2 regions of the Streptococcus constellatus subsp. constellatus genome follow, and region 1 is predicted to be linked to the other one. Evidence: predicted binding sites of a transcription regulator. Region 1 holds the regulator's gene; the other holds the start of a gene.

Region 1 (16,582 bases):
AGTAATTCTTTTCTTTTCAATGTATATATTCATAAATTGTTCTCCTAAAAGCTTTATTGCCACCATTATAGCGGGGTATAACAGGGTTTTCAAGGTCTTTTAGCCAAGTGGTGTCAAAGGGAAAGTGACTGGTAGAAAACGGCAGGGTAAGTTGCAAAGAAAGGCGCACAAACAGAAAGAAAATGCTATAATGGTTTAAGGAATATTGGAGGAAAAGTATATGCTAAATATTCATGAAATTCGTAAGAACCCCGATGGACTAGACTTTGAAGTGAATTTTGACTTAGTTGCTGATTTAAAAGGGCGTAACCCTGAAATTTTGGGCATCCGCGATGTGCTTGCAAGAGGCAAGGCTCAGTATGAGGACGGTCTTTACTTTTTAGACTATGATTTGTCCTACACGATTACTCTGGCGTCCAGCCGCAGCATGGAGCCTGTTGAGCGCAAGGAAACTTACTTGGTCAATGAGATTTTCATGGAAAATCATGGCGAGAAGATCAGCCAAGACTTGATTGATGATGACCTCGTTTTGGGGCTTGAGGGCGATGAGATTGATCTGGTAGAAAGTGTAGCGGATAATATCTTGCTCAATATCCCGCTTAAGGTCTTGACGGCTGAGGAAGAAGCAGGGCAGGATTTTCCAGTGGGACAAGACTGGCAGGTCATGACCGAGGAAGAATACCGCCGCCAGCAAGAAGAGCAAAAAGCAAGCAAGAGCCCTTTTGCTAGCCTGAAGAACCTGTTTGATGAAGAAAATTGAGTTAATAATCCAGATAGAAGAAGGGAGTGGGACAGAACTCAAAATTAAAAATTTTAAGTTCGTAGTCCCACCCCCGCAAAGATGATTAGGAACTCTTGCGAGCTTGAACAGCGAAGAAAGAGTCCAATCAGCTACTGCGTCATTTGTTTATCACGAAACTCTTTCAGAAGTTGGAAACTTTTGTCCCAGCCTCAATATTTTTAAATGTTAGGATTTATTCTTTTGACGTGGATATCTCTTGGAAAATTGAAAGTAACTAAGAATAATTATAACAATAACTGAATGATACCACTGATAATTCCTAAGCAGCCTAATCCAATGCAAATCCATCCAATTGTTCGCTTTTTGGAAGACGAGTTGTTTTTTGAAAATAAAAACATGCCTATTCCTACTACTAAGATGATAAATCCAAAAATCATATTGATTTGCAAACCGTTTTTACCAAAAATGCTTTCAAGCACAGTATTAACTGTATTATCTAAGGTCCGTTCCATTATTCTACCTCCATATGGTTTATTTTTTTAGTAAGCAACAATGACACACCAATTCCACCCAAAACAGTAAGGCACATTAAGATAAGAGCGGCTACATCATTTTTATTGCTATTTCCTATAAAACTAAACAGGATATTACACAATAAAGAGGAAAGAAAGACAGCCGACAAAATGGTAGTTGGTATAGATTTTTTCGAAAAACCAATACCTACAGCTATAATTCCAGTTGATGCTGCTATCATGGACATGATGATTGTTATTTTGATTGCTCTCATCATAAGAGAGACAGTCCATGTGCCTTCAACCAAAGGACTAATGGACTCTGTGATGCCAAATATGCCAAAGGCTAGCACATTACAAGATACCATTGCCATGAGCGTAAAAAGAAAGACAACCATTAATTTTGAACATAATATTTTATCTCTTCTGATAGGGTAGGAAAATAATAAAATAGCTCGTTTATCTTTGTATTCATCAATGATAAACCGTGTACACATGGTGGCAGAGAGTGTTGCGAAGACAGCCATACTTAGTGTTGAAAATAAGGAAATAATTTTAGGATATCCTGCAAATATTTGTAGATCTGGGTCTGGATTTATTTGAGGGGCATATGCAAACAAGTAAATAAAGCCAAGCATTACAATAAAGGTAACGCTACTTGCAATTACATATGTTTTGATATTATTTCTTTTTAATTCTAATTTTATCAATTTAAACAATTTTTTCACCCCCACTCATGATATTGAAGAAATAGTCTTCCAGTCCATTTGGGAATTGATTTTCTATTGCAGACAAGCTAACTTCCTCTACAACGGTGCCATTCACAATGACACCGATAGTATCTGCAATATGTTCTATTTCACTTAATATATGGCTAGATACTAGAATGGTCATACCTTGTTCATTCTTTAGTTGCAAGAATAATTCTCGCATTTCTCTGATTCCCATAGGATCCAGACCATTTATTGGTTCGTCTAAGATGAGTAGTTCTGGTTCATGGACAATGGCTCGCGCGATTGCTAAACGTTGTCGCATGCCCAAAGAAAATTTAGATACTGGCAAGGTTCCAGTGTTATTTAGCCCAACCTTTTGCAAAGCAGAGACACAATCTTTACCTTCTTTTCCCATATAGGAGAGATGGATTTGTAAATTTTCCTCGGCTGATAAATGTTCATAAAATACAGGCGTTTCAATTAAGGTGCCTATTTCTGATAGGATTTCATTTCGCTGTTTTCCAATATCTAATCCCAAGATTTGTATCTTGCCCATTGTTGGTATGAGTAGCCCGGACAGTAGTTTAAATACAGTTGTTTTTCCAGCTCCATTTGCTCCTAGAAATCCGTAGATACTTCCTTTTTCTACGTGAATATTGCAAGCTCTGATAACCTCTTTTTTATCAAAGGTTTTGGTTAGATTGTCTGTTTCGACTGCTAAATTATGTTTCATTGTTACCCTCCTTAAAATATAATCTGTGCAATAAGTTCATGAATTTTTCAATGAGCGTATCATTCAATACATCAATGCCTAGAGAAGCCATTAGGGTTTGTAAGAAATTTAATCGTGTTAATAGCTTCTCTTCATCACAAGTAAATACCGCAGGGTCACACCACACATTTAATAATAGCAAAAAGATTTCTGCGCATTCATCAGGATATTTTGTAACAATAGATCCATCATCAATCCCTTTTTGAATAATTTTAGAAAGAAAAGGAGCATCGTTATTTACACAATCTTTCATGTAGGATATAACAAATTCTGCACTTTTCATTTTTGGAACCATGGCATCATCTAAATAATGAATTTCTTGATTTTCAATAGTCTTTTCTAAAATAAGTGACAATTGTTCTTTTCCGCTCAGAGAGCTTGTTTGGGATAGTAAGAGCTTCATTGTCTCTTTTGTAGCTTCAGTTTGCCTTTTTGTTACAGCATTTATAACATCATCTTTCGATTTGAAATGATGATAAATGGCACCTTTTGACACATTTGCTGCTTCTGCAATATCTCGCATACTGGTTTTATCAAAACCTTTTTCTAAAAATAATTTGGTTGAAACAGTTAAAATGGTTTCGATAGTAACCTTTGAATCATACTTTTTTTGCATATTATTTACCTTCTTTTTTAAAATACATACCGGCTGGTCGGTTTTTATTGTATAACAAAAGGTCTTTTTTGTCAAGCAGTGAAAAATATTTTGTTCACCTAGTTGCAGTTTCGCTCTTTTTATAATTCATATCATGGCAAAGTACTTTCAATTATGCTTGCAAAATGTTACAATAAGACTAGTAACTATGAATAGGAGTAAGACATGACAAAAGCAAACTTTGGCGTTGTAGGTATGGCCGTTATGGGTCGTAACCTTGCCCTTAATATTGAGTCTCGTGGCTATACAGTAGCAATTTACAACCGGTCAGCGAATAAAACAGAGGATGTGATTGCATCTTATCCTGAAAAAAACTTTGTTCCAAGTTACGATGTGGAAAGTTTTGTGAATTCTATTGAAAAACCACGTCGGATCATGCTCATGGTTAAAGCTGGGCCAGGGACAGACGCAACGATTCAGGCATTGTTACCGTTTCTTGATAAGGGAGATATCTTGATTGACGGTGGAAATACGTTCTATAAAGATACTATTCGTCGTTCAGAAGAATTGGCAAATTCTGGAATCAATTTTATCGGGACAGGTGTATCTGGTGGTGAAAAAGGTGCGCTTGAAGGTCCATCTATCATGCCTGGTGGACAAAAAGAAGCCTATGAATTAGTAGCAGATGTATTGGAAGAAATTTCAGCGAAAGCGCCAGAGGATGGGGCACCATGTGTAACTTATATCGGACCAAATGGTGCAGGTCATTATGTAAAAATGGTCCACAATGGGATTGAGTATGGCGATATGCAACTGATTGCAGAAAGTTATGATTTAATGCAGCACTTGCTTGGATTTTCAGCAGCAGAAATGGCTGAAATCTTTACTGAATGGAATAAGGGTGAGTTGGATAGCTATCTGATTGAAATCACTGCTGATATTTTGACACGTAAAGATGATGAAGGACAAGATGGACCAATCGTTGATCACATTTTGGATGCAGCTGGAAATAAAGGAACGGGTAAATGGACGAGCCAATCAGCTCTTGATTTTGGTGTTCCACTTCCACTTATTACGGAGTCTGTTTTTGCACGTTATATTTCTGCTTATAAAGAAGAACGTGTTCAAGCTAGCAAAGTTCTTCCAAAACCTACTGCTATTAAATTTGATGGGGATAAGGCTGAATTAATTGAAAAAATTCGCCAAGCTCTATACTTCTCGAAAATCATGTCTTATGCACAAGGTTTTTCACAATTGCGTGTTGCATCTAAAGAGCAGGCTTGGAATCTTCCATTTGGTGAAATTGCTTCTATTTGGCGTGCTGGATGTATCATCCGTGCTCGTTTCTTACAAAAAATTACAGATGCATATGGCCGTAATGCAGATCTTGCAAACTTACTTCTTGATGAATACTTTATGGATGTTACTGCAAAATATCAACAAGCTGTTCGCGATGTAGTTGCTTTAGCTGTTCAGGCGGGTGTGCCAGTGCCAACTTTCTCTAGTGCGATTGCTTATTTTGATAGCTATCGTGCAGAAAACTTGCCAGCCAATTTGATTCAAGCGCAGCGCGATTACTTTGGGGCGCATACGTATGAACGCAAGGATAAAGAAGGCATTTACCACTATTCTTGGTATGATGAAAAATAGGATAAGCTATGGGGAAGCGGATTTTATTAGTTGAGAATGAAAAAAAATTAGCACAATTTATTTGCTTAGAGTTGCAAAATGAAGGTTATCGAGTGGATCTTCTTGAAACGGGAAAAGATGCTTTAGCATCTGCGAGAGCTAATCAATACGATTTATTCCTGTTGAATTTTATGCTTGAAGATATGACAGGAACGGAGTTTGCTGAGCAATTAAGTTTGATAAAGCCTGCTTCAGTCATTATTGTATTGGATAATCGTGATATTATTTTAAAATATACTGAGGAAATCCAACGTTTTGCTGTTAGTTATATGATAGAGCCTTTCATTGCGATGGACTTGGTCGAAAAAATTTCTGCTATTTTTCGTGGGCGTGATTTTATTGATCATCATTGTAGTCAGATGAAAGTTTCAACATCTTATCGGAATCTTCGCATTGACGTGCAAAATCATACTGTATATCGAGGGAATGAAATAATTTCCTTGACTAGAAGAGAGTATGATTTGTTAGCAACGCTGATGGGCAGTCATCAGGCTTTAAGCCGTGAACAGCTGTTAGAGCGCGTTTGGAAATACGAAGGAGCAGTTGAAACAAATGTTGTTGATGTCTATATTCGTTATCTTCGTAGTAAACTTGATATAGCAGGGCAGAAAAGTTACATAAAAACCGTGCGTGGTGTTGGCTATGCTATGCAAGAATAAACGTGAAGTGCAGGAAATATCGTTTTTCTGCACTTTTCTAATGGGGATGTTTTTTAATCTGTTATACTTTGCAAGTAAAAAATAGGGAAAGTTTTTAAAATATTATATAAAAACGCTTTACAAAATAGAAATATATGATATAATTAAAGAGTCAAATAAATGCAAACGTTTGCGGAAAGCGCTTGCGGAAAATTTTATAAGGAGATATGAATGATGAAAGAGACATTCAAAAACATATTCAGTTTCGAATTTTGGCAAAAATTCGGAAAAGCTCTGATGGTCGTTATCGCAGTAATGCCCGCGGCTGGTTTGATGATCAGTATTGGTAAGTCAATTCCAATGATCAATCCAAACGTAGCTGCTCTTGTTACAACAGGCGGTATTCTTGAGCAAATTGGTTGGGGAGTTATCGGAAACCTTCACATTTTGTTTGCATTAGCTATTGGAGGTAGCTGGGCAAAGGAACGTGCTGGTGGTGCATTTGCGGCCGGACTTTCATTTATTTTAATTAACCGTATTACAGGGGTCTTTTTTGGAGTAACTTCAGACCTTCTTACAAAACAAGGAGCTACTGTAAAAACTGTCTTTGGTGGAACCATTAAGGTGGCTGATTATTTTGTAAGTGTACTTGAAGCTCCTGCTCTTAATATGGGGGTGTTTGTTGGTATCATTGCCGGTTTTGTTGGAGCAACTGCTTACAACAAATATTATAATTACCGTAAATTACCAGATGCGCTTTCATTCTTTAATGGTAAACGGTTTGTGCCATTCGTTGTTATTTTGCGTTCTACAATTGTGGCTTTGATTCTTGCAGTATTTTGGCCAGTTGTTCAAACTGGAATCAACAATTTTGGTATTTGGATTGCTAACTCTCAAAAGACAGCTCCAATTCTCGCACCATTCTTGTTTGGTACTTTAGAACGTCTTCTTTTACCATTTGGACTTCACCATATGTTGACAATTCCAATCAACTATACTCAATTAGGTGGGACATATGAAGTGTTGACAGGGGCTGCTAAAGGAACGACTGTATTTGGTCAAGATCCATTATGGTTGGCTTGGGTAACAGACCTTGTTAATTTAAAAGGTTCACACGCTGACCAATATCAACATCTTCTAAATAGTATTACTCCAGCTCGTTTTAAAGTTGGGCAAATGATTGGTTCATTTGGTATTTTGATGGGGGTTGCCTTTGCAATTTATCGAAATGTAGATGATGATAAGAAACATAAATACAAAGGGATGATGATTGCAACAGGACTTGCAACTTTCTTAACAGGTGTTACAGAACCAATTGAATACATGTTTATGTTTGTTGCAACACCTCTTTATTTGGTGTATGCTGTTGTGCAAGGGTTAGCCTTTGCTATGGCAGATATTGTTCACTTGCGTATGCACTCATTTGGTTCAATCGAATTTCTGACTCGTACTCCACTAGCCATCAATGCTGGTTTGGGTATGGATATTATTAATTTTGTTTGGGTAACAGTGCTCTTTGCAGTTGGAATGTATTTTATTGCCAACTTCATGATTAAGAAATTTAACTACGCAACTCCAGGACGTAACGGAAACTATGAAACAGCTGATGGAGAAGATAGTCCTTCGTCTGCCCCAGCTGGTGGCAAAGTAGCAGAAGCATCTCAAGCTGTGAATATTATCAATCTTCTTGGTGGACGTGCAAACATTGTTGATGTTGACGCATGTATGACACGTCTTCGTGTAACTGTTAAAGATGCAGAAAAAGTTGGTACAGAAGAGCAATGGAAAGCCGAAGGAGCTATGGGCTTGGTGATGAAAGGTCAAGGTGTTCAAGCCATTTATGGTCCGAAAGCGGATGTTTTGAAATCTGACATTCAAGACTTACTTGACTCAGGCGAAGTGATTCCCGAAACTCTTCCGAGCCAAATGACAGCTTCACAAGCTGCCGAAGCGAACTACAAAGGTGTGACAGAAGAAGTTGAGACAGTCGCAGACGGTGAAGTGATTGCGATTACAGATGTCAAAGATCCAGTTTTCTCTCAAAAAATGATGGGTGACGGATTTGCTGTTGAACCTGAAAATGGCAAGATTTACTCACCAGTAGCAGGTACGGTTAGCAGCATTTTCCCTACAAAGCACGCTCTCGGTCTCTTGACTGATAATGGTCTTGAAGTGCTTGTTCATATCGGACTTGATACAGTCAGTCTTGAAGGTAAACCATTTGAAGTGCATGTAGCAGAGGGACAAAAAGTAGCAGCTGGTGATTTGCTTGTAACTGCTGATTTGGAAGCGATCAAAGCAGCAGGTCGTGAGACTTCAACGGTTGTTGTCTTCACAAATGCACAAGCTATTAGATCTGTAACTGTTGAAACATTCGGCAAAGTAGCAGCGAAAACAGTTGTTGCTAAAGTAGAATTGTAGATAGAAAAGAGAAATCATGGCAAAATTCCTGACTTTAAATACTCATAGTTGGATGGAAGATGAGCAAGAAAAAAAGTTAGATCAACTAGCTGAGCGGATTCTTCAAGAAAAATATGATGTCATTTGCCTGCAGGAAGTCAATCAAGAAATGGAGTCTGAACAGGTTGTTCAGGCTCCGTTTTATCATGCGGTAGATGACGCCATTGCGATTCATAAGGATCATTTTGTATATTGTCTCGTGGAGAGATTGGTGGAGAAAGGTCTTATTTATCATTGGTCTTGGGCTTATAATCATATTGGATTTGATCGGTTTCATGAGGGAGTTGCTATTTTATCTTTAAATCCATTGAAAGCAAGTGAGTTGTTGGTTTCTAAGACCAACGATCCAACGGATTATCACACTAGAAAAGTACTTTTGGCGGAAATAGAAGTTGCTGGACGGCTTGTAACAGTGGCTTCCTGTCATCTTTCCTGGTGGAACAAAGGGTTCCAAGAAGAATGGGGACAAGTAGAAAAAGAATTATTGCAGCGCAACATGCCTCTACTATTGATGGGAGATTTTAATAATCCTGTCGGTTATGAGGGCTATCGGTACATTCTGAAAAGTCCACTTGCTTTGCAAGACAGTCATGTTGTTGCTGCCACAGTGCTTGGTACAGCAACAGTTGAAGGTGACATTGCTGGCTGGACTGGAAATAAGGATGCTCTGAAAATTGATTATATCTTTACAAGTAAAGATTTCAACATTGAAAAATCTGCTGTTGTTTTTGACGGCAAAGCAACACCTGTCGTTAGTGACCATTTTGGGTTAGAAGCAGAAGTGACATTTTAACAATCAAAAACGGGAAGTTCAAGATAAAACTTCCCGTTTTTGATTGTCATTCTTTAGAGGTGTGGCGCTTTCCAGCATTGATAGCATCGGCTTCAGTCATGGTGACTACTCTGTCAAACCGTGTATTGCGTGGCATATTATCTTTACTGTACCAATAAACCTCAGCAGTTCCGTTACGAGCTACATAAACGGTTCGTTCCTGCTGTTGAGCTTCTTGTACTGTAGCAGCCTCTTGTTGTTGCTGCGCTTGAGCAGCCGCAGCTTCTTCTTGTTTTCGTTTTTCTTCTGCTTGTCTAGCTATTTCTTGTTCTTTTGCTGCTTTTTCTGCGGTCTCTTTTTCTGCTTTAGCTTTTTCTTCTTGCTCCTTTTTATCTTTTTGTGTAGATGAACTGCTGCTTGATAGGCTAATTTTTGCAGAAGAGGAGGAGCTGGAAATAGTTTTGGTAGCTTCTGTATTCGAAGAGCAGCTAGAAAGGATAATGCAGATTAGCAGGATACAAGAGCAAGCTGTAATTGTTTTCTTTAATATCATCATAATAATCTCCTTTGTACAAAAAAATGATAACATTTGTCGAAAGCATTATATAAAAATTTATCGAAAAAGAGAATAACAGATTGATTGATATTGTCCAATTTTTAGGAATCGACAGACCTGGTTGTACTAAAAATGCTGCCTTTTGTTATTTCTTAAAACATGGTATAATGAAGTATTAAGAATTCAGGAGGGAAGCAGATGCGTTGTCCTAAGTGTGGTGGTAGTAAATCGAGTGTTATTGACAGTCGGCAGGCTGAAGATGGTAATACAATTCGTCGTCGTCGTGAATGTGAAGAGTGTCAATATCGTTTTACAACTTATGAACGTGTAGAAGAACGGACGCTCGTTGTCGTTAAAAAAGATGGCACGCGGGAACAATTTTCAAGAGATAAGATCTTTAATGGAATCATTCGTTCGGCGCAAAAACGTCCTGTTTCTAGTGATGAGATTGAAGCAATTGTTAGCCGAATTGAGCAAAAAGTGCGCAGTAGTAATGAAAATGAGATCGCAAGCGAGTATATCGGTGGTTTGGTTATGGAAGAGTTGGCGGATTTAGATGAAATTACTTATGTTCGTTTTGCTAGTGTTTATCGTAGCTTTAAAGATGTGAGCGAGCTGGAAAACCTCTTGAAACAGATTACAAAAACAGCTAAAAAGAAAAAGGAACAATAGATGAAACCGAATGATCAATTTTCTTTTGTGAAGAATAATCTGATTAGTCAGGATAGCACCAATTTGATTCGTCTGTATTTGCCAATTCTAGGGTTTGATGCGACTTCTATCTATCAATATTTTCTTGCTTTTTGGGACGATGGAAAATCATCTTATACTTTTGGGCACATTTTGAATCATCTCAATCTGGGGATGAATGCCTTGCAAAAAAGTTTAGAAATGTTGTCTGCTATGCAGTTAGTAGAGCTTTATCATGCAGAGAATTATTTTCAGGTCTATTTGCAGCCCACATTAGCGTCTGGTGAGTTTTTAAGCAATCCTGTTTACAAGCGCCTGTTAGAAAAGAAGATTGGTGAAGCTGCGGTAGAGGCTTTGTTGCCTAGTCAACCAAAGGGTGAGAAGCAAGGTGTGAAACTGTCAGAGATTTTTCAAGTGGAAGATGCAAAGACAGAGACGCAATCAAAACAGAATCATTTTGAATTGGATTACTTTAAACAATTGATGGCGCGAGAAAACTTGCGTTTTGAAAACGAAAAAGAAGATTTGCTGGTACTCTTTGCCATTGCAGAGCGACAAAATTGGACTTGGTATGAAACGTATCTGTTGGCAAAAGAAACTGCTGTAGGGCAAGTAATTTCCACGAAGCGGATGCAGCAAAAATTACAGCAAAAGGTTTCAAATGAACTGTTTTCAACTCAAGAGCAAACGATTCTTCGAGAGGCTAAGAGTAAGGCAGCTGTGCAATTTTTGGCGGAAATCAAGAAAACTAAGCATGCAACGATTACACACGGGGAGCGTCAGTGCTTGACAGAAATGGCAAATTTGGGCTTGTTAGATGAAGTAATCAATGTGATTTTACTATTGACTTTTAATAAGGTAAATTCAGCCAACCTTAATGAAAAGTATGCTTTAAAAGTAGCAAATGACTTTTCCTATCAAAAAATCTTTTCAGCTGAAGAAGCTGTGGTGTATATTCGTGAACGTTATCAAGCACAGCATAGCAAAAAAGCAGCAAAAGATTCTGCTCCAAAAAGTAATGTGCCTAGCTGGAGCAATCCTGATTATAAAAACGAAACCAGTGCTGAAAAGCAAGTAGAATTAGAAAAACAAAAACGTAAATTGTTAGCCAAATTAGATCAAGGAGGTGACTAAATGGAACGTGTTGGACAAGCAATGTCACGTAGAAATGGTGCGCAGCAATTTGATTATGATAAATTGGTCGAGCAAATCATGGCTGATCCAGATGTGGCGGCTTTTATCCAGTCAGAAGGGATGACACCAGCTGAAATCAAACGAAGCATTTCTAAGTTTAATCAGTATATTTCTGAGCGAAATCGTTTTTTACTAAGCGATGAGGCTTATATTGCTAAAGGATATAAGCCAATTTTAGTGAAAAATGAGGGATATGCTGATGTTTCTTATGAGGAAACTCCAGAGCTAGTTGAAGCACAGAAGCAAGCGGCTATCAATGCACGTTTAAATTTGATTAGTCTTCCAGCTAGTCTCAAGGAAGCCAGTTTAGCAAAAGTAGACTTAGACGATGTTGGTCGTTACAAGGCTTTTGAGTTGCTGACGAATTTTGTAGCGGATTATCCAAACTACAAAAAAGCCCTTTATCTTTATGGTGATTTTGGCGTAGGAAAAAGTTACATGATGGCTGCGTTGGCACATGATTTATCAGAAAAACGTAGTGTTTCTACGACGTTACTCCATTATCCTAGTTTTGTATTAGATATAAAGAATGCTATTTCTTCTGGTCTGGTTAAGGAAAAGATTGATGAGGTAAAAGTAGCACAAATCTTGATTTTGGATGATATTGGCGCGGAGCAATCAAGTCCTTGGATGCGAGATGAGATTTTGCAGGTTATTTTGCAGCATCGGATGCAGGAAAATTTGCCAACTTTCTTTACATCAAATTTTAATTTTGCGGATTTGGAACGCCATTTTGCTACATCCAAAAACGGAGATGAAACTTGGCAGGCTCGTCGGGTCATGGAAAGAATAAAATTCTTAGCAGAGGAAGTGCGTCTGGAAGGAGAAAATCGCCGGTGAATGAAATAGTTCATTGTTAGATGAGAAGTTACTTTATGTAGATCAGTTGACTAGTGAATAAATAAGAAAGAGGAAAATATGGCTTTACCAACCATTGCCATTGTCGGTCGTCCCAACGTTGGCAAATCAACACTTTTTAATCGGATTGCCGGGGAACGGATTTCTATTGTTGAGGATGTTGAAGGGGTCACTCGTGACCGTATTTACGCGACGGCTGAATGGCTGAATCGCAAGTTTAGCATGATTGATACAGGTGGTATTAATGATGTGGATGCTCCTTTTATGGAGCAAATCAAGCACCAAGCAGAGATTGCTATGGATGAGGCAGATGTTATCGTTTTTGTTGTGTCTGGAAAAGAAGGTATTACAGATGCGGATGAATACGTGGCTCGTATGCTCTACAAGACCCATAAGCCGATTATTCTAGTGGTCAATAAAGTAGATAACCCAGAGATGCGTAATGAAATTTTTGATTTTTATGCGCTGGGCTTAGGCGATCCATTCCCAGTTTCTTCAGTCCACGGGATTGGTACAGGAGATGTTCTTGATGCCATCGTTGAAAATCTTCCAAATGAAGAAGTGGCAGAAAATCCTGATATGATTAAGTTTAGTCTGATTGGCCGTCCTAATGTCGGCAAGTCTAGCTTGATCAACGCGATTTTGGGAGAAGATCGCGTGATTGCTAGTCCTGTAGCTGGAACCACTCGTGATGCTATTGATACGGTCTTTACAGACAACGAGGGACAGGAATTTACCATGATCGACACGGCTGGTATGCGCAAGTCAGGCAAGGTCTATGAAAATACGGAGAAATACTCTGTCATGCGGGCTATGAGGGCCATTGACCGCTCAGATGTCGTTCTGATGGTGCTCAATGCTGAAGAGGGCATTCGCGAGTATGACAAGCGAATCGCCGGTTTTGCTCATGAAGCTGGTAAAGGAATCATTATCGTTGTGAACAAGTGGGATACGCTGGAAAAAGATAACAAGACCATGCAAAATTGGGAAGCAGATATTCGCGACCAATTTCAGTATCTTTCTTATGCACCGATTGTCTTTGTATCAGCTCTTACCAAGCAACGTTTGCATAAGCTTCCAGAGATGATTAAAAATATCAGTCAAAGTCAAAATACCCGCATACCGTCTGCAGTGCTCAATGATGTCATTATGGATGCTATTGCGATCAATCCAACACCAACCGACAAAGGCAAACGGCTGAAAATCTTCTATGCGACACAAGTTGCGACTAAACCACCAACTTTTATCATCTTTGTCAATGAAGAAGAACTCATGCACTTTTCTTACCTTCGTTTCCTAGAAAATCAAATTCGTAAGGCCTTTGTTTTTGAAGGGACACCAATTCATCTTATTGCCAGAAAGCGGAAGTAGGGCGGAGCCAGCTAAACAAGGACTGGCATAAAAATAATAGGAGAAGCACAAGGTGATTAGTTTAATGTACCTATGTGAGAAAGAAATATGAATTGGATGAATGTTTCTAGGGCAGTGCTCATTGGAACTGCAAGTTTAGCTTATGCGAATATTTACTACGATGATAGAAAGTATAAACCATTTGTTTTTCGTTAATGGTTATCACTTTTTAGTCTGATATTTGTAGGAGTTGCACATCTTGACTGCCATAACGTTGGGAACCATTTGACTTATGATAACAAAATTCTCTCTCCCTTTACTGGAGATTTGGCTCTTTTTAGTGTTCCTAGTAACACGCACTAAATGCTATAAAAAGCTCAAAGAAAATATTTTTTAAAAGAAAGCAAGAAAGAGCTTGCTTTTTTCTTTATGCCGAAAATATGATATAATGAACAGATAAAATAAAGGTGGTACTTATGGCAAAATTGATTCCTGGGAAGATTCGGACAGAAGGGACGACTCTTTATGAAGCAGGGAAAATTGAAATTCTTAAAGTGAAAGATCGGATGATTTACAGCCGAGTTGAAAATCACAATCTGCGATATAGCTTGGACGACGAAGCCATTTTTTGTGCCTGTGATTTTTTTCAAAAAAAGAAATATTGTGCTCATCTCGCAGGATTAGAATATTTTCTAAAAAATGACCCCGAAGGAAAAGTTGTTTTGGCCAATCTGGAAGAAGAACAGACAACTTCTGAGGCAACACAAACAAAGGTCTCTTTTGGCAGTCTTTTTTTGGATAAAATTCTTCTAACAGAAGAAATACCTGTTCGATATGAATTATCGGCAGTTGGGCAAGAAGATGATTATACAGGACAATTTCTGTGGACTTTGCGTATCAGTCGTTTACCCGATGAACGCTCTTATGTTGTTCGAGATATTCGTGCTTTTTTAAAAATTGTTGAAAAAGGCGATTATTATCAAATCGGAAAACACTACTATGAAAAAATGCAATTAGCTGCTTTTGACGAAGCCAGCCAAGAGGTGATTCAGTTTTTACGAGGGCTTGTTTCTTATCAGCAAGATCAAGATACTTCTTTTATTTTTCCAAATGCAGCTAGACATCTTTATTTTCCATCTAGTCTGTTTGAGGAAGGCTTGAATCGGCTTATGAATTTGCCGCATTTCCGCTTAGAATACAGTCTTTATGACTATGACGAAGTTTTTTTCCAAGATTTACATGCCGAAGTAGGAATTTATGATTTTACAGTAGAGGAAAATTCAGATTATTTTGAACTCACTATTACAGAGCAAAATTATAAAATTCTATACGGTGGTGACTTTATTTTTTATGGAAATCATTTTTACCAATTAACTGAACAGCAAAAGCGTATGATTCAGGTGATGCGAGAATTGCCTGTGGACACCGATCGTAAAAAACGCCTGCAATTTGATACAAGTGATCAAGCGAAACTGGCTTCAGGATTACTAGAATTTCGCAAAATCGGCTCTATTCATGCACCAGAAAGTCTGGTGATTCATACTTTCACCCCGTTATTTAATTTTGAGTTGTTAGAGTCTAAAGAAATCAGTCTCAAAATTCAGTTTGATTATGGAACTCGTATAGTCGCCAGTCGTTTGGAGTTAGAAAAATTACCATTTGCTAGTGATTTTCAGTTAGAACAAAAAGTTTTTCAACAAACTCTATCTGCTGGTTTTGAAGCAAATTTTGTAAGCAAGCGTCCTCCGCTGCAACCACAAGAGCTTTATTCATTCTTCACATCAACTCTTCCTCGTTTCAAACGATTGGGAAAGGTAATTGTATCAGAAAATTTGGCAGCTTTATACCAAGTTGAAAGACCGACAATTTCGATTCAGACAAATGGTGGTTTGCTAGATATCGGTTTTGACTTTACCAGTATTGACCAGGCGGAAGTGGATGATGCTTTAGCAGCTCTTTTTTCGACTAATGATTATTTCATCAATAAATCTGGCAAGGTGCTCGTTTTTGATGAGGAAACAAAAAGAGTCAGCAAAACCTTACAGGATTTACGAGCTAAAAAAGGAAAAAATGGTATTTTCCAGACGCAGCGGATTGCTGCCTATCAGCTATCTGAATTGTTTAAAAACCAAGAAAAAGTGAACTTTTCAGAAGAGTTTCGCCATTTAGCTTTTGATTTGACGCATCCGGAGGAATTTACACTGCCGCCATTAAAAGTGGAGGCAACTTTGCGTGATTACCAAGAAACTGGTGTCAAGTGGATAAGCATGCTTGACCGTTACGGGTTTGGTGGTATTTTAGCAGATGATATGGGGCTTGGGAAAACACTCCAAACGATAGCCTTTTTAAGTAGTAGGCTAAAAAAGGAAACGAACGTCTTAATTTTGGCGCCATCTAGTTTGATTTACAATTGGCTGGATGAGTTTGCAAAGTTTGCACCAGATATTGATGCGGCAGTCATCTATGGCTTAAAATCAATAAGAGATAACTTAATTGCAGAACGCCATCAGGTGATGATTACAAGTTATGCCTCTTTCCGTCAAGATGTTGAAGAATATAGTCAATTGAACTTTGATTATCTCTTTTTAGATGAAGCACAGGTCATGAAAAATACGCAAACCAAGATTGCTCATCATTTACGAAATTTTGAGGTCAAAAATACTTTTGCTCTTTCTGGAACACCGATTGAAAATAACCTCAGCGAATTATGGTCTATTTTTCAAATTGTTTTGCCAGGATTATTACCTAGCAAAAAGAACTTTTTGAAACTGCCTGCAGAAACTGTTGCTCGTTTTATCAAACCATTTGTCATGCGGCGAAAGAAAGAAGATGTCTTGCAAGAATTGCCAGAACTCATCGAAGTTTCTTATCGCAATGAGCTTGCAGATAGTCAAAAGGCTATCTACCTAGCGCAACTAAAACAAATGCAGGAGCGTGTGCTTACTTCTACAGAGGAAGAACTGAATCGTAGCAAAATGGAAATTTTGTCTGGTTTGATGCGGTTACGTCAAATCTGCGATACTCCCACGCTCTTTATGGAG
Region 2 (16,582 bases), 210 kb from region 1:
CCGGGTGTAATTGGTATTATGAAAAAGAATGGGCAATATCAAATTATACTTGGTAATGATGTAGCTAATTATTATAAAGAATTCATCAAACTTGGTAATTTTGAATTAGATGCAGTTGAACAAGTACCTAAAGGAAATATTTTAGAAAGAATCATTGAGTACATTGCAGGTTCTATGACCCCAATCATTCCAGCAATGCTGGGAGGAGGGATGCTGAAAGTCTTGGTAATCATTTTACCAATGCTTGGCATATTGAAATCAGATTCTCAAACTATTGCTTTTCTGACATTTTTTGGAGATGCTCCATATTATTTCTTACCTCTGTTATTAGCGTATTCTGCTTCACAAAAATTAAAAGTAACATCTACATTAGCTATGTCTGTAGCAGGTGTACTTCTCCATCCAAATTTTGTTCAAATGGTGCAGTCAAGGAATCCTCTTAGTTTATTTGGTGCACCTGTGACACCAGCTAGTTATGGTTCGTCAGTTATTCCAATTCTTATTATGGTTTGGTTGATGAAGTATATTGAGAAGTTTATTGGTAAATTAACACCAGCTGTTACTAAAAGTTTTTTACAGCCTACGCTGGTATTATTAGTATCAAGCTTTATTGCCTTAGTTGTAGTCGGGCCTATTGGAGTAATTGTTGGTGAAGGATTATCAAATCTAGTTGGGCAAATGTATGGTGTAGCTGGATGGCTTACATTAGCTATTCTTGGTGCTATTATGCCATTTATTGTTATGACTGGAATGCATTGGGCGTTTGCACCTATATTTTTGGCGGCATCTATTGCTACTCCAGACGTATTAATTCTTCCAGCAATGTTGGGGTCAAACTTAGCTCAAGGGGCTGCTTCGATGGCTGTTGCATTAAAGAGTAAAAATAATAATACAAAACAAATTGCTTTTGCAGCAGGTTTCTCAGCGTTACTTGCAGGAATTACAGAACCTGCATTATATGGTGTAACTTTAAAATATAAAAAACCACTTTATGCAGCTATGATTGGTGGTGGATTAGCGGGCTTATTTGCTGGTCTTACAAGTGTTAAAGCATATCTCTTTGCTGTCCCATCCCTGATAGCATTGCCTCAATTTATTTATTCTGGCGTACCATCAAATATTGTTAACGCTCTAATTGTAGCGATTATTTCTGTTGTTATTACCTTTGTCTTAGCTTATATATTTGGAATCGATGAAGAAGAGAGTTCTAGCTCTGTAGAAGTTGAGGCTGGAGTTTCAAATAAAAAAGTAGTATTTTCTCCTATATCAGGAGAAATCATTCCGTTAAGAGATGTCCAGGATAAAACATTTTCAGATAAACTAATTGGAGACGGAGTAGCGATTATCCCAAGTGAGGGTAAGGTTTATGCACCATTCGATGGGGAAATTACAAATATTTTTCCGACTAAGCACGCAATTGGGTTGAAGAGTGATGAGGGCGTTGAGTTATTAATTCATATTGGATTAGATACTGTTGAACTAAAAGGTCAAGGTTTTATTAGTTATGTAGAAGAAGGAGACAGAATTTTCAAAAATCAATTGATTTTTGAAATGGACTTAAATTTGATTAAGGACAAAGGCTATGAAACAGTGACACCAGTGATTGTAACGAATACCAATGATTTCTTAGATGTTTTAGTATTACCTAATAATCAGACAATCGAGCATTCCAAGGAATTATTGGTAATATTATAATGGAGGAAAGTATGACCATTTTTCCAGATGATTTTCTTTGGGGTGGAGCTGTTGCAGCTAATCAAGTAGAGGGAGCATATAATGAAGATGGTAAGGGCTTATCAGTTCAGGATGTGTTACCTAAAGGTGGATTAGGAGAAGCGACAGAAAATCCTACAGAAGATAACTTAAAATTGCTAGGCATTGATTTTTATCATAAATATAAGGAAGATATATCCTTATTTTCTGAAATGGGCTTTAATGTTTTTCGTACTTCTATTGCATGGAGTAGAATTTTTCCAAAAGGAGATGAAGAAGAACCTAATGAGGCTGGTTTGAAATATTATGATGAATTGTTTGATGAACTACATGCTCATGGGATAGAACCACTTGTAACTCTTTCACACTATGAGACTCCATTATATTTAGCAAGAAAATATCATGGATGGATTGATAGGAGAATGATTCATTTTTATGAAAAATTTGCTCGAACAGTTTTAGAAAGGTATAAAGATAAAGTTAAATATTGGCTTACGTTTAACGAAGTGAATTCTGTTTTGGAATTACCATTTACTAGTGGAGGAATAGATATACCTAAGGAGAATCTTTCGAAACAAGAATTATATCAAGCTATACATCATGAATTAGTCGCCTCGAGTTTGGTTACAAAAATTGCTCGTGAGATTAATTCAGAGTTTAAGGTGGGATGTATGGTATTAGCTATGCCAGCTTATCCAATGACTCCAGATCCAAAAGATGTATGGGCGACTCATGAGTATGAGAATCTAAATTATCTATTTTCAGATGTGCATGTTAGAGGTTATTATCCGAATTATGCAAAAAGATACTTTAAGGAACATAACATTAACATAGAGTTTGAAGATGGAGATGCAGAGTTATTAAAAAATTATACTGTAGATTTTTTATCGTTTAGCTATTACATGAGTGTGACTCAATCTGCTCTTCCAACACAGTATAATTCAGGAGAAGGGAATATTATTGGTGGTCTAGTAAATCCTTATTTAGAGTCTTCCGAGTGGGGATGGCAAATTGATCCAATTGGACTACGTATAATTTTAAATAGATATTATGACCGTTATCAAATTCCATTATTTATAGTGGAAAACGGATTAGGTGCTAAAGATCACCTAATAAAAGATGAATTTAATAACTTAACAGTCCAAGATGATTATAGAATTCAGTATATGAAACAACATTTATTGCAAGTAGCTGAAGCTCTACAAGATGGTGTTGAAATTATGGGCTATACGTCTTGGGGATGTATTGACTGCGTTTCTATGTCTACTGCACAACTTTCTAAGAGGTACGGTCTCATTTATGTTGATCGAAACGATGATGGAAGTGGCACATTCAATCGATATAAGAAAATGTCCTTTACTTGGTATAAAGGAGTGATTGAATCAAATGGAGAATCCTTATTCAAATAGTTTTTTTATTAATGATTAGATATTATCACGGTTAAGGCAACATTTCATTAAATATGAAATAAAGAGGTTTGGAAGACATCAAATTCTAGGCTCTTTGTCAACTGTAGTGGGTTGAAAAAAAGTTAACGTCTGGAGAGGACGATCGTCGTCCTCTCCATTCTTATATTCAGAGCGATAAAAATTCGTTTTTTAAAGTTGTCAAAGTTCCGAAAACCAAAGGCATTACGCTTGATAAGTTTAATAAGATTATTCGTTACTTCCAATTTGGCGTTGGAATAAGGTAATTGAAGTGCATTGACAATTTTTTCTTTGTCCTTAAATTGATTGAAATCCTGTTTCGTGTTACAATAAAATACGAATTAGGATTTTAAGAGGAGGATATATGAATTCAAAGCAATTTTTTTAGCATAGAAGCCAAAGTTTATGACACGCTTGATGCTAACGAAAAACAGGTTGCTTCTATGCTAAAAAAATAGCTGAATCTTTAAAGGAAAGTAAAGGAGGAAAAAAATGTCAGAAAAAATAGTACAAACAGCAGGAAGAGATCAACTTGGAGAATTTGCACCTGAATTTGCTCATTTTAATGATGATGTTTTGTTTGGAGAGAATTGGAATAATGAAGATATTAATTTAAAGACTAGAAGTATAATTACTATTGTAGCATTAATGTCGTCTGGTATTACAGATTCATCTTTAATTTATCACTTACAGAATGCAAAAAAAAATGGTGTTACAAAAAAAGAGATAGTGGCAATTATTACACATGTAGCATTTTATGTTGGCTGGCCAAAAGGATGGGCAGCGTTTAGTCTTGCTAAAGATGTATGGAAAGAAACTGCGGATAAAAATGATGCAAAGGCACAACATCAAGCGTCTATGATATTTCCAATGGGAAAGCCTAATGATGCATTTGCAAAATACTTTGTTGGTCAAAGCTATCTTGCACCTATTTCTACGAAGCAGGTTGGAGTTTTTAATGTAACATTTGAGCCTGGTTGCAGGAAGAGGATATTACCAAGAATGGGGTAAGGATATTATAGAAATGAATCCTGGAGACTGTATCAATATTCCTGCTGGTGTTAAGCACTGGCATGGTGCAGCGCCGGATAGCTGGTTTTCTCATCTTGCAATTGAAGTTCCGGGAGAAAATGCATCCAATGAATGGTTAGAACCAGTATCTGATGAACAATATGGTGTGCTGAACTTAAAATAAATGGAGGATTAAATATAGGTTCTTTGTCAACTGTAGTGGGTTGAATAAAAGCTAACACCTGGAGAGGGCTATCGTCGTCCTATCCATTCTTATATTCAGAGCGATGAAAATCCGTTTTTTGAAGTTTTCAAAGTTCCGAAAACCTAAGGCATTACGCTTGATAAGTTTAATAAGATTATTCGTTGCTTCCAATTTAGCGATGATTTCCTTGTGTGTATCCATATTGATGATATCTACAATCTTGATGTTTGGATCTTTGATATCAAGTAGTTTTGTGATAAAATGTAATTGTTCCATACGATTCTTTCTAATGAGTTGTTTTGTCGCTTTTCATTATAGGTCTTATGGGACTTTTTTTCTACAACAAAATAGGCTCCATAATATCCATAGGGGGTTTACCCACTACAAATATTATAGAGCCGAAATATATAAATTGTAATGGTACTCACCTTTGTATTTAAAATAAAAGTATGCACTTCCACTACATGTCTTATCCATTTCTATTACAATATACAAATCATCCCACTCTACTGGAATCATATCGTTGGCTTGATGCACGATTTCGTTATTTTTTCCCCACTTTTGCCCCATTTTGAAATATTTACATTGAAAATACCTAAAACCACCTTCCGAAATTCATTTAAATTTCAGCATTTTTGATTACTTTCGATATAAAAATTTCTTACAAATTCATGTAGGGGGCATAATAATTTCCATACAGAAGAGTCTGGGACAATAGTCCCTTTGCTACAAAAAAAGCAACGGATTTGCCGTTGCTTTTTGCATGGTTGCGATAGTCTTGGTAAAATAGAATTGCCCAATAAACCATTTAGAAAGGCTATCCCATGCATATTCACTATAACACAAATCAAACAACTTTACCACTAGAAATCAGTTCTTTCTTGCCACAAGACCATCTCGTCTTTACTATTGAAAAAGTGGTGAATGCCTTGGAGGATCGTCACTTCCACACGTTCTATCATAACTTTGGTCGCCCGTCTTATCACCCTAAAATGCTTTTAGCCGCTCTACTATTTGCCTACTCGCAAGGGATTTTCTCTGGACGAAAAATCGAAAAAATGATGATTGAAAATCTGGCTATGCAATACCTAACAGGACAGTTGGTTGTCAGCTATCGCACCATCAATCGTTTTCGAGTCGCTGAAGGAATGGAAGAGCTCATTCGTGATCTTTTCATCGACCTCAATCTTCGTTTAAAAATGGAAGAGTTAGTGACCTTAGATTGTCTGTTTATTGACGGGACTAAGATTGAAGCCAACGCTAACAAGTATAGTTTCGTGTGGAAAAAGGCCACAGACAAGTTTTCCGTCAAACTTCAAGAACAGATACAGGTCTATTTTCAAGAAGAAATCACTCCCCTTATCCATCAGGCCATTAGGCTGGACGAAGAAGAACCGATTGCTTCAGAGCAGTTGATTGAATTCGCTCAAGTCCTCGAAGAAGAATTGGAAAAACTGAACCAAGACATTGAGGAGACACCCGTTAAAGGAAAGGATAAACGTAAAACTCAACGTCGGAAACTCAAGAAAGTCCTGCGTAAAGTCAAGGATGATTTTTCAGTACGTGCTGAAAAATATGAAGGCTACCAAGAGACATTTGAAGGGCGTAACAGCTTTTCCAAAACAGATACAGATGCCACTTTTATGCGGATGAAAGAAGACCACATGAAGAATGGTCAGCTCAAAGCTGGTTATAATCTTCAAATCGCTACTGAAAATCAATTTGTTCTTCATTATGATGTCTTCTCAAATCCGACAGATACCAAGACTCTCCTGCCATTCCTTGAAACCTATCCGCATGACTTGAAGACCGTTGTCGCAGATGCTGGATATGAAAGTGAAGAGAACCTCCTTCGTTTAGATGAAAAGGAGGTGAACCACCTGATTAAATATGCCATGTTTGATCAGGAACAGAAGAAAGGGTATAAACAGTCGGCTAGAAACTTAGCGAATTGGTACTATGATGACAAGGAGGATAGCTACACTCATCCTGATGGCTGGTGCTATCGTTTTCATCATATCAAACATCAGAAAACACAGACGGACTTTCAACAGGAAATCAAGGTTTACTACGCTGATGAACCTAAATCAGCCCCTCAAAAGGGACTATATATCAACGAACGTTATCAACACTTAAAAGCTAAAGAATGCCAAGCGCTTTTCTCTCCCGAAGGTAGACAGATTTTCAATCAACGTAAGATTGATGTGGAACCTGTCTTTGGGCAGATAAAGGCTTATTTGGGTTACAAGAGATGTAACCTAAGAGGCAAGCGTCAGGTGAAAATTGACATGGGTTTAGTGCTCATGGCCAATAATCTCCTTAAATACAATAAGAGAACGACTCAAACTTAAAAAGCTAGAGTTCCATAATTGGGAATCTCTAGCTTTTTTGTGACTGAGAACTATTTTGTCTCAGACTCTTTTTGTTATTCTCACTTATAATCTTTTAACCTTGTTATAGTTACAAAAAATAATAAAACAGCCTTTTTTGTTTCACAAAAAGCCATACTAAAATTCTCAAACTATCTATTTCCTTTCTTGACATCTCCCATCATAAGAGTTAAAATGCTTTCATTCTCAAACTATACTATATAGGGGGTATTGAAATGAAATTTTCTAATCGTTTATTGCTATTTCTTGCAGGAACTGTTCTTGTTTTATTAGCACTTTTTCTATTTACAAACCCAGCAGCTAATCTTGTTGCTTACAGCTGGTGGATTGCATTTGGTTTACTGGTTACTTCTATAGCAGCTATTTTAAGCTATTTCTCTGTACCAAAAGAGCTTCGCTCACCTGTTTATCTTTTCCAAGGATTATCAACCTGCTCTTAGCTCTTTACCTCGTTGCCTATGGATTGTGACCTTACCTGTCATCATTCCAACCATTTTAGGAATTTGGTTAATTGTAGAAGCCATTATTCCTTTCTTTAAAGGTAATTGTCTAAGACTGATTTTCTCTGCTATTGGCAATCACATCATGTGGGTGGCGCTACTTGTATTTCTGCTTAGATTAGTCATTTTGTTCAATCCAATAGCTACAAGCGTCTTTGTCATTTATGCCGTTGCTTTTGCATTTTTAATTGCTGGTTTTACCTATATCGTTGATGCCTTTCGTAAATAATCTAGCTGCCATTTTGGGCATATTAAAATAGCTGGGAAGTTACATTCTCAGCTTTTTCATATCTTATTTGTCACTTTTTCGCATTCCATTCAGCATAGAATTGATCTAAGTATTCTTCCAAAAAGTGATGTCTACTTTCTGCCATTTTTTGAGCAGCAGCGGTATTCATCATGTCTTTTAATTTGAGTAATTTCTCATAGAAATGCATGATAGCTGAACTCTTCCCAGTACGATATTCTTCCAATGTCATGTTTTCTCTCGGCTGCAAATCTGGATCGTGAATCGGTCTCCCTATATGACCTGAATAAGCCATAGCTCGCGCTATTCCAATCGCTCCAATCGCATCCAATCGGTCGGCATCTTGAACAATTTTGCACTCCAAAGTGCTGATATTCTTCTGTTGATGATCACCTTTAAATGACATTGTTGAAACAATCTCTAACACATGAGCTATTTCCGCCTCTGAAGCCTGATGATTCTGTAGCCATTGCTCAACCTTTTGCAAGCCCACTTCTTCACTCTCATTTAACTTCCCGTCAGCTATATCATGTAGTAAGGCAACTAGCTCACAAATAAAAACATCTGCTCGTTCTTGTTTGGCAATTTCTACAGCAATATTTGTGACACGTACAATATGCCACCAATCATGTCCGCTTGTTTCGTCTTTCAGTTCAGCATAAGCAAAATCTCTGGCTTCTTGAAGAATTTTCGTTTGTCGATCAGTTATCATCTGTCTCTCTTTTTTATTGATGTATACAAAAATCTCGAAACGATTTCGAGATTTTTTGATTGAACTCACTTTTCAAGCCCAATCGTTTTCATTTTTTGTTGAATTTGTTGGTAGACGTGATTCCAATCACTTGGATTTGCAATATCTAAATCATCCGTTGCAATTCTCATTTTAGGACTGTAGTTGTAATCCTCATACCAATTTTGATAATGCTTGTAAAGCAGCTGATAGTAGTCAGCGAGCCCATTTTCTTCATTTGGTTGCTCATAATCGCGACCACGTTTTTTGATATTGTTCATAATATGATCGAAACTTCCGTCTAAATAAATCAACAAATCTGGCGCCTTCTTAGGCAAACCTTGGATTTCTTCCATCATATTGTCCAAAAGTTCCAAGTAGATATTGTACTCTTGCTCACTAATGCTGCCTTTGAGGGTATTGATGTAAGTAAACAGAGCATCTTCATAAATAGAACGATCTAGAATGTTATTGTCATCATGATAGGCCGCTTTAATCATTTTAAAGCGTTTGTTTAGAAAGTAAATCTGCAAAGCAAAACCATATTTATCAGGGTCTTCATAATACTTATCCAGAATAGGGTTTTCTTCTACAGGTTCAAAAAAAGGCTGCGTTCCTAATTCCTCGGCTAGTCGATAAGTGTAGGTCGTCTTGCCTACCCCAATCATGCCCGCTAAAATAATCACTATCTTCCTGCACCTCCCAAATCTATCCAATATCAGGTCATCAGTCTCAGTTGAACTACCATATATTGTGCCAAAGAAAATGATAACACAATATATTGATGACGTCAAGATATAAAACTTCTAAATGTACAAACAAAAATAACCTTATAAGAAGATGCGCGACAGACTCCTATACAAAGTTATTTTAAGACTCTCTGTTGGTAACGGTAAATTTAATATGCGAATAATCTTTTTCTAAATCTTTCCCTTTCAAAAAGGCTACTGCATCTTTTTTAGTCTGAACTAAATCAATTCCTTGTACCTGTGCCGCAAATACACAACCACAATAACATTGCCGATAAATATCGTACTCCTCGCACATTTCCACCGAGCGTTTATAACCTTGATTCTTCTTGAAATCACTCGGAAGATACTGCGTTGCGTAAACTTTCTGTACTTCAATTCCAACGCTATTGATTGTCTGCGAATTTTTATGAGGACTGATTGTCAAGGCGCTTCCAAAATAGTCAAATCCCAAATCAACAGCCACTTGCGCTGTCTTATCCAAGCGATAATCATAGCAAACTTTACAACGATCGCCACCTTCTGGCTCTTCTTCTAAGCCGTGTACTGTCCGGAAAAATTCCTGTGGCTCATAGGTAGCTTCTAAGTATTGAACATGATTACCAGTATTTTCATTGAAATCGTGAACAAATTTTTGTACAACATAGGCACGGCGCTGATATTCTGCCTTAGGGTGAATATTTGAATTAGCAAAATAAACGGTCACATCCGCATACTGGGTCAAATACTCCAGAGTATAGGTCGAACATGGTGCACAACAGGTATGCATCAAAATCGTAGGACGCTTCTGATTTGCTTCCCAAACTTTGACCATTTTTTGCATCACACGATCGTAATTGATCTTTTGATTGGGATTCATTTTACTCAGAATTTCTTCAACATCAATCATCGTTTTCTCCTTAGAAATGTATCACTATTTTACCACAGAAAAGAAGTGAAGACAAATAGACGAAAGAGAATAACTTTTTCAAACAGCACTAATTTATCAATCAAGAAAAATAAAGTTCTGATTCTTTTGGCTCTCTTTGTATCGATCGTACATGTACCCCAGCTAAAAACTTTAAAAAAGTGAGTCTGGGACAATAGTCCCTTTGCTACAAAAAAAGCAACGGATTTGCCGTTGCTTTTTGCATGGTTGCGATAGTCTTGGTAAAATAGAATTGCCCAATAAACCATTTAGAAAGGCTATCCCATGCATATTCACTATAACACAAATCAAACAACTTTACCACTAGAAATCAGTTCTTTCTTGCCACAAGACCATCTCGTCTTTACTATTGAAAAAGTGGTGAATGCCTTGGAGGATCGTCACTTCCACACGTTCTATCATAACTTTGGTCGCCCGTCTTATCACCCTAAAATGCTTTTAGCCGCTCTACTATTTGCCTACTCGCAAGGGATTTTCTCTGGACGAAAAATCGAAAAAATGATGATTGAAAATCTGGCTATGCAGTACCTAACAGGACAGTTGGTTGTCAGCTATCGCACCATCAATCGTTTTCGAGTCGCTGAAGGAATGGAAGAGCTCATTCGTGATCTTTTCATCGACCTCAATCTTCGTTTAAAAATGGAAGAGTTAGTGACCTTAGATTGTCTGTTTATTGACGGGACTAAGATTGAAGCCAACGCTAACAAGTATAGTTTCGTGTGGAAAAAGGCCACAGACAAGTTTTCCGTCAAACTTCAAGAACAGATACAGGTCTATTTTCAAGAAGAAATCACTCCCCTTATCCATCAGGCCATTAGGCTGGACGAAGAAGAACCGATTGCTTCAGAGCAGTTGATTGAATTCGCTCAAGTCCTCGAAGAAGAATTGGAAAAACTGAACCAAGACATTGAGGAGACACCCGTTAAAGGAAAGGATAAACGTAAAACTCAACGTCGGAAACTCAAGAAAGTCCTGCGTAAAGTCAAGGATGATTTTTCAGTACGTGCTGAAAAATATGAAGGCTACCAAGAGACATTTGAAGGGCGTAACAGCTTTTCCAAAACAGATACAGATGCCACTTTTATGCGGATGAAAAAAGACCACATGAAGAATGGTCAGCTCAAAGCTGGTTATAATCTTCAAATCGCTACTGAAAATCAATTTGTTCTTCATTATGATGTCTTCTCAAATCCGACAGATACCAAGACTCTCCTGCCATTCCTTGAAACCTATCCGCATGACTTGAAGACCGTTGTCGCAGATGCTGGATATGAAAGTGAAGAGAACCTCCTTCGTTTAGATGAAAAGGAGGTGAACCACCTGATTAAATATGCCATGTTTGATCAGGAACAGAAGAAAGGGTATAAACAGTCGGCTAGAAACTTAGCGAATTGGTACTATGATGACAAGGAGGATAGCTACACTCATCCTGATGGCTGGTGCTATCGTTTTCATCATATCAAACATCAGAAAACACAGACGGACTTTCAACAGGAAATCAAGGTTTACTACGCTGATGAACCTAAATCAGCCCCTCAAAAGGGACTATATATCAACGAACGTTATCAACACTTAAAAGCTAAAGAATGCCAAGCGCTTTTCTCTCCCGAAGGTAGACAGATTTTCAATCAACGTAAGATTGATGTGGAACCTGTCTTTGGGCAGATAAAGGCTTATTTGGGTTACAAGAGATGTAACCTAAGAGGCAAGCGTCAGGTGAAAATTGACATGGGTTTAGTGCTCATGGCCAATAATCTCCTTAAATACAATAAGAGAACGACTCAAACTTAAAAAGCTAGAGTTCCATAATTGGGAATCTCTAGCTTTTTTGTGACTGAGAACTATTTTGTCTCAGACTCACTTCGCTTTTTATATCCTTCAAAAGCACGTTTGCGCTTCAACATAAAAGCAATCTCGTGCAACATTAAACATCGTTAAGAGCTGTATGAGAAAAACAAATCTTCTCTTATTCATCAAATAATTCGTTGATTTTCTAGCTTGTTTTACTCTTTAAACTCTCTATATCTTAAATTACATCATGCCACCCATCATGCTTGGATCCATTGCTGGAGCTGGGCTAGCTGGTTCTGGTTGGCTAGCAACAACTGCTTCTGTTGTTAAAATGAGGCTAGCTACTGACGCAGCATTTTGAAGGGCAGAACGAGTAACCTTGACTGGGTCAATGATCCCTGCTTCAATCATGTCGACCCATTCACCAGTTGCAGCATTAAAGCCTGTACCAACTTCAGAGTTTTTCAAACGGTCAATGACGATCGAGCCTTCAAATCCTGCATTGATAGCGATTTGTCGAATAGGTTCTTCCAAAGCACGAAGCACAATATTGCGCCCTGTTGCTTCATCACCTGATAAGTCTAAGGCTTCAACAGTATTTAAAACATTCACAAAGGCTGTTCCACCACCTGAGACAATTCCTTCTTCAACAGCGGCGCGAGTTGCATTGAGGGCATCTTCAATGCGGAGTTTCATTTCTTTGAGTTCTGTTTCTGTTGCAGCACCCACTTTGATGACTGCCACACCACCTGACAATTTTGCTAAACGTTCTTGTAGTTTTTCTTTGTCAAATTCAGATGTAGCACTTTCAATTTGCGATTTAATGACAGCCACGCGGTTAGCAATCGCTTCAGCAGCTCCTGAACCTTCCACAATCACTGTGCTATCTTTGTCGACAGTCACTTTTGAGGCTTGTCCAAGTGCTTCAATGGTTGCATCTTTCAATTCTAGACCAAGATCTTCTGTAATCACTGTACCGCCAGTCAGAATCGCAATATCTTCTAACATAGCCTTACGACGGTCACCGAAGCCTGGCGCTTTCACAGCGACTACATTGAAAGTACCGCGGATTTTATTTAACACAAGAGTTGGAAGAGCTTCACCGTCTACATCATCTGCGATAATCAATAATGGACGACTTGTTTTTAAAATATTTTCCAACAAAGGAAGAATTTCTTGGATATTAGAAATCTTCTTATCTGTAATCAAGATATATGGATTATCTAAATCAGCAACCATTTTTTCATTATCTGTTACCATGTATTGAGAAAGATAGCCACGGTCAAACTGCATACCTTCCACAACATCAAGCTCTGTTTCCATTCCTTTTGATTCTTCAATAGTGATGACACCGTCGTTGCCAACTTTTTCCATAGCTTCAGAAATGTATTCTCCGACTTTTTCAGAACGTGATGAGACAGCTGCAACTTGCGCAATCGCTTCTTTATTAGAAACCGGAACAGAATTTGCTTTTAAGGCTTCAACAGCTGTTGCAACAGCTGTTTCAATACCACGACGAATGCCAATTGGGTTTGCACCAGCCGTTACATTTTTGATTCCTTCACGGACAATGGCTTGGGTCAAGACAGTCGCAGTAGTTGTTCCGTCACCAGCGATATCATTAGTTTTTGAAGCAACTTCTGACACCAACTTAGCGCCCATATTTTCAAAATGATCTTCGAGTTCAATTTCTTTTGCAATAGTCACACCGTCATTTGTGATGAGTGGTGAGCCAAATGATTTTTCAAGAACAACATTGCGTCCTTTAGGTCCTAAGGTTACTTTAACGGTATCTGCTAAAATATCGACACCACGTACCATAGCACTTCTTGCATCTGCTGAAAATTTAATATCTTTTGCCATTTTTACAATTCCTCTTTCTATAAATGTTTAATTTATTCAACAATCGCTAGAATATTTGTCTCATTGACAACGAGGTACTTTTCTTCGCCGTCTTTGACTTCAATTCCTGCATGGCTTTCAACGAGAACAGTATCATCGGCCTTCACGCTTGGAGCAACGAGTTCACCGTTGAGCGTACGAATTCCTTCCCCGACAGCTATAACTTTTGCCGTCTTCGTTGCATCTTGTCCTGCGCCTGCAATGACAAAGCCACCAACTTTTTGTTCTCTTTCTTCTACTTTTAGGACCACACGGTCGCCTAATGGTTTAAGCATTTGTTTACCTCCAATATCTTGTTTTAGCACTCTATGTACACGAGTGCTAATATTTACATTTTCTATTGTATCACTTGGTCAGAAATAGTCAAGAAAAAAACTCTGTCAAACGACAAAGTTTTTAGGGGAAAGCAAATAAATTTTTATCGAGCCAATCTTAATTTTTCTTCAAAATCATCAATAACTCTTTGAAGATTCAGTCGTCCTTTGTAAATACCATAACCAAAGACAAGCATGGCTAATATTCCCAACACTGCTAGGATTATTCCAAGAACAAAGGCAATAAAATTGGTCTGACGGAAGAAATAAACCAGAACAAGACCGATACTAGCAATAGTAAAGAAGAGACTAAACCAACGCCCTAGATTTTCAATCATGTGTTTTTGGTATTGAATTTCCGTTTCATATCCTTGAATCAATTCTTGTTCTGTCATATTTTTCTCCTATTTAGTATTTCAATCCTGGGTTGAAGAAGCCAACCAATACACCAAGGAAAGCAATTACTACAAGAAGCAACATTACTTTGATAGGTGAGAGATTTTTCTTAGCCATTAACCACCAGCAAAAGACGATAAACAAAGCTGTCAATAAACCTGGATAAACACCGTCTAATTGGCTTTGTAAAACCAAGAAGGCTTTCCCTGAAGAATCTTTCAATTTGAAAGCTGTCTTAACAGGTACCCATGTCGCTGCAACCGCACCGATGACCATACCACCAATGATAGACACCGACTTACGGATAGCTTGTCCTTGAGGGCCTACAAGAAATTCAACTGCTTTATCTCCTAGTTCGTACCCTTTAAAGTAGGCGAATTTCATACCAAAGTAGGCGAGCAAGTTCCAAACCACGATATAGAAAATCGCACCAAGTGGTGAGCCACCATTTGACAAACCGAGAGCAATACCTAGTATAATCGGAATCAAGGTACCAACAATCAGTGAATCACCAATTCCTGCAACAGGTCCCATGAGACCAGCACGAAGACCGTTGATTGTTTCATCATCTACTCCATCAGCCCCATTCGCACGCGCTTCTTCTAAACCTGCTGTAATCCCTACAATCAATGCACCTAATTGCGGCTCCGTGTTAAAGAATGCGGTGTAGGTGTGCATTGCTTTTGCTTGATCTTCTTTTTTAGAATATAATTCTTCCACAATTGGTAGCATTGAAGCCAGATATCCAAAGGTTTGCATGTGTTCTTGTGAGAAGCAAGTTAAGTTCCCATAATACCAATGATGAAAAGATTTTCCTAATGTTTTTTTCGTTAATTTAACCATTTTAAATATCCTCCTCATCGTCATCATCAAAACTTGCACTAGCAGCCGCTTGTGCTCTTACATTTTTCGCCATTTGAATTTCATAGAATAATACTGCAAAGATTAATGAAATGACTGCACAAGATACAAGGTTAAGTCCTAATGAAGCTGCTAAAGTAAATCCAACAAAGAATGGAATGAAATCAACAGCTTTTTCAACGATTTGTTTTAAGAGGATGGCAATTCCGACACATGGAAGGAGAGAGCCGACCGTAAAGAGGGTTTTCATTGGAATACCATCCAATGGAAGAGCTGTTTTTAAAGCAGTAACCGCATCGGCACCTAATTTACACATAATAAGCGTTGGCAAGAATGAGAATACTAAATGGGAAATCCATGGGAAGCCCCAGTCTACCACATATAAGCGTTTAAATTCACCTTTTTCAACAGCTTTCCAGCCAATATGTTGCCAAAGTAGATTCATAGTAGCTGTACCATAGAAAAGAACTGTACCGACTGTACCAACGAGTGTTCCCATTGATTTAGCCAAGTTAGCAGCATCTGCAGAGTCAAGTGACAGTCCTTGTGATTGAATAGCAACCATTGCCAGAGGGATCCCAATATAAGAAACCGCACGAACGTCAGCTGAAACAGTACCGCCAGGTGTTACCAAAGCGATGTAAACAAGTTGCATCGCAACCCCACAGATGATACCTAATTTCACATCTCCTAGGATCAGTCCTGAAACAAGACCACCTACAAGTGGGCGTCCAAGAGTATAGTTACCAATGGATGTACCACCTAGGCCAGGCATGGATGATAGACAGGCAAATAACCCTAATAAAGCGGCTTGAAACCACGAAATTGTCATAATAAAGCCTCCTTAATGCTTATTATATTTTATTAAAAACCGAATTTAGACTTGAAATCGTCCCAATAGCCAATAGACACATCTGGTAAGAGTTGGAATTTTACTTTATAGCCAGCTTTTTGAATTGCTTCAAGTGCTTCTGCTTCTTCCTGTGTAATGGATTGATTGTTTCCCAATTTAGTAGCACCCGGACGATCATTAGCTGGACCAACGATGATTTCTTTGATATCACCAGGCACAAAACCTTGATCAACTAGTATTTCTTTCATATCAATTGGATTTTTAGTAATCAAGAAATAGCGACTATCGGAATCCAATACCTTTTGTGATTTTTCTTTCCATGCTTCTTTTGTCCAAACAAATGTTTTTTTATCAGAAGCTGCTTTATAGGCTTGCTTTAAAACTGCATTTCCTGCTGCAGCATTATTGACCGCAACTAAACCGTCACAAGGATATTCCTTTGCCCAGCGAGTTACTGTTTGACCATGAATCATACGGTCATCAATACGCACAAATGAAATTGTCATGATACATCTCCTTTTTACACTCTTTAAATATCGTCTTCATCCTCTTCGTCACTAGAAGT

Evidence for each region. The regulator NrdR, encoded in region 1, represses ribonucleotide reductase genes. The targets are predictions, from matches to a motif close to ACACNATATATNGTGT.
Region 2: SCSC_RS08030 (deoxynucleoside kinase) is a predicted target of NrdR. The motif match lies at 8,965-8,980, and genes of this name have one in related genera.

The regions. Positions count from the first base shown of each region.
Region 1 is NZ_AP014647.1:1,416,713-1,433,294, reverse strand. Features, by position in the region: gene SCSC_RS07000 (hypothetical protein) at 1-33, opposite strand, end outside; gene SCSC_RS06995 (DUF177 domain-containing protein) at 221-760, shown strand; gene SCSC_RS06990 (hypothetical protein) at 1,027-1,254, opposite strand; gene SCSC_RS06985 (ABC transporter permease) at 1,254-1,982, opposite strand; gene SCSC_RS06980 (ABC transporter ATP-binding protein) at 1,966-2,700, opposite strand; gene SCSC_RS06975 (TetR/AcrR family transcriptional regulator) at 2,690-3,355, opposite strand; gene gndA (NADP-dependent phosphogluconate dehydrogenase) at 3,560-4,984, shown strand; gene SCSC_RS06965 (response regulator transcription factor) at 4,993-5,682, shown strand; gene SCSC_RS06960 (PTS transporter subunit IIBC) at 5,893-8,082, shown strand; gene SCSC_RS06955 (endonuclease/exonuclease/phosphatase family protein) at 8,099-8,914, shown strand; gene SCSC_RS06950 (hypothetical protein) at 8,961-9,449, opposite strand; gene nrdR (transcriptional regulator NrdR) at 9,648-10,121, shown strand; gene SCSC_RS06940 (DnaD domain protein) at 10,122-11,273, shown strand; gene dnaI (primosomal protein DnaI) at 11,274-12,173, shown strand; gene der (ribosome biogenesis GTPase Der) at 12,252-13,562, shown strand; gene SCSC_RS06925 (pilus expression-regulating Snf2 family helicase) at 14,018-16,582, shown strand, end outside.
Region 2 is NZ_AP014647.1:1,631,248-1,647,829, forward strand. Features, by position in the region: gene SCSC_RS07985 (beta-glucoside-specific PTS transporter subunit IIABC) at 1-1,695, shown strand, start outside; gene SCSC_RS07990 (glycoside hydrolase family 1 protein) at 1,707-3,122, shown strand; partial or broken gene SCSC_RS07995 (transposase) at 3,245-3,439, opposite strand; partial or broken gene SCSC_RS08000 (carboxymuconolactone decarboxylase family protein) at 3,633-4,335, shown strand; gene SCSC_RS09445 (transposase) at 4,387-4,632, opposite strand; partial or broken gene SCSC_RS08010 (immunity protein YezG family protein) at 4,759-4,926, opposite strand; partial or broken gene SCSC_RS09485 (hypothetical protein) at 5,018-5,220, opposite strand; gene SCSC_RS08015 (IS1182 family transposase) at 5,181-6,707, shown strand; partial or broken gene SCSC_RS08020 (DUF308 domain-containing protein) at 6,962-7,475, shown strand; gene SCSC_RS08025 (HD domain-containing protein) at 7,546-8,205, opposite strand; gene SCSC_RS08030 (deoxynucleoside kinase) at 8,271-8,909, opposite strand; gene SCSC_RS08035 (epoxyqueuosine reductase QueH) at 9,094-9,861, opposite strand; gene SCSC_RS08040 (IS1182 family transposase) at 10,165-11,691, shown strand; gene groL (chaperonin GroEL) at 11,932-13,554, opposite strand; gene groES (co-chaperone GroES) at 13,587-13,868, opposite strand; gene SCSC_RS08055 (hypothetical protein) at 14,012-14,302, opposite strand; gene SCSC_RS08060 (PTS system mannose/fructose/sorbose family transporter subunit IID) at 14,316-15,146, opposite strand; gene SCSC_RS08065 (PTS mannose/fructose/sorbose/N-acetylgalactosamine transporter subunit IIC) at 15,148-15,996, opposite strand; gene SCSC_RS08070 (PTS sugar transporter subunit IIB) at 16,029-16,523, opposite strand; gene SCSC_RS08075 (PTS sugar transporter subunit IIA) at 16,547-16,582, opposite strand, start outside.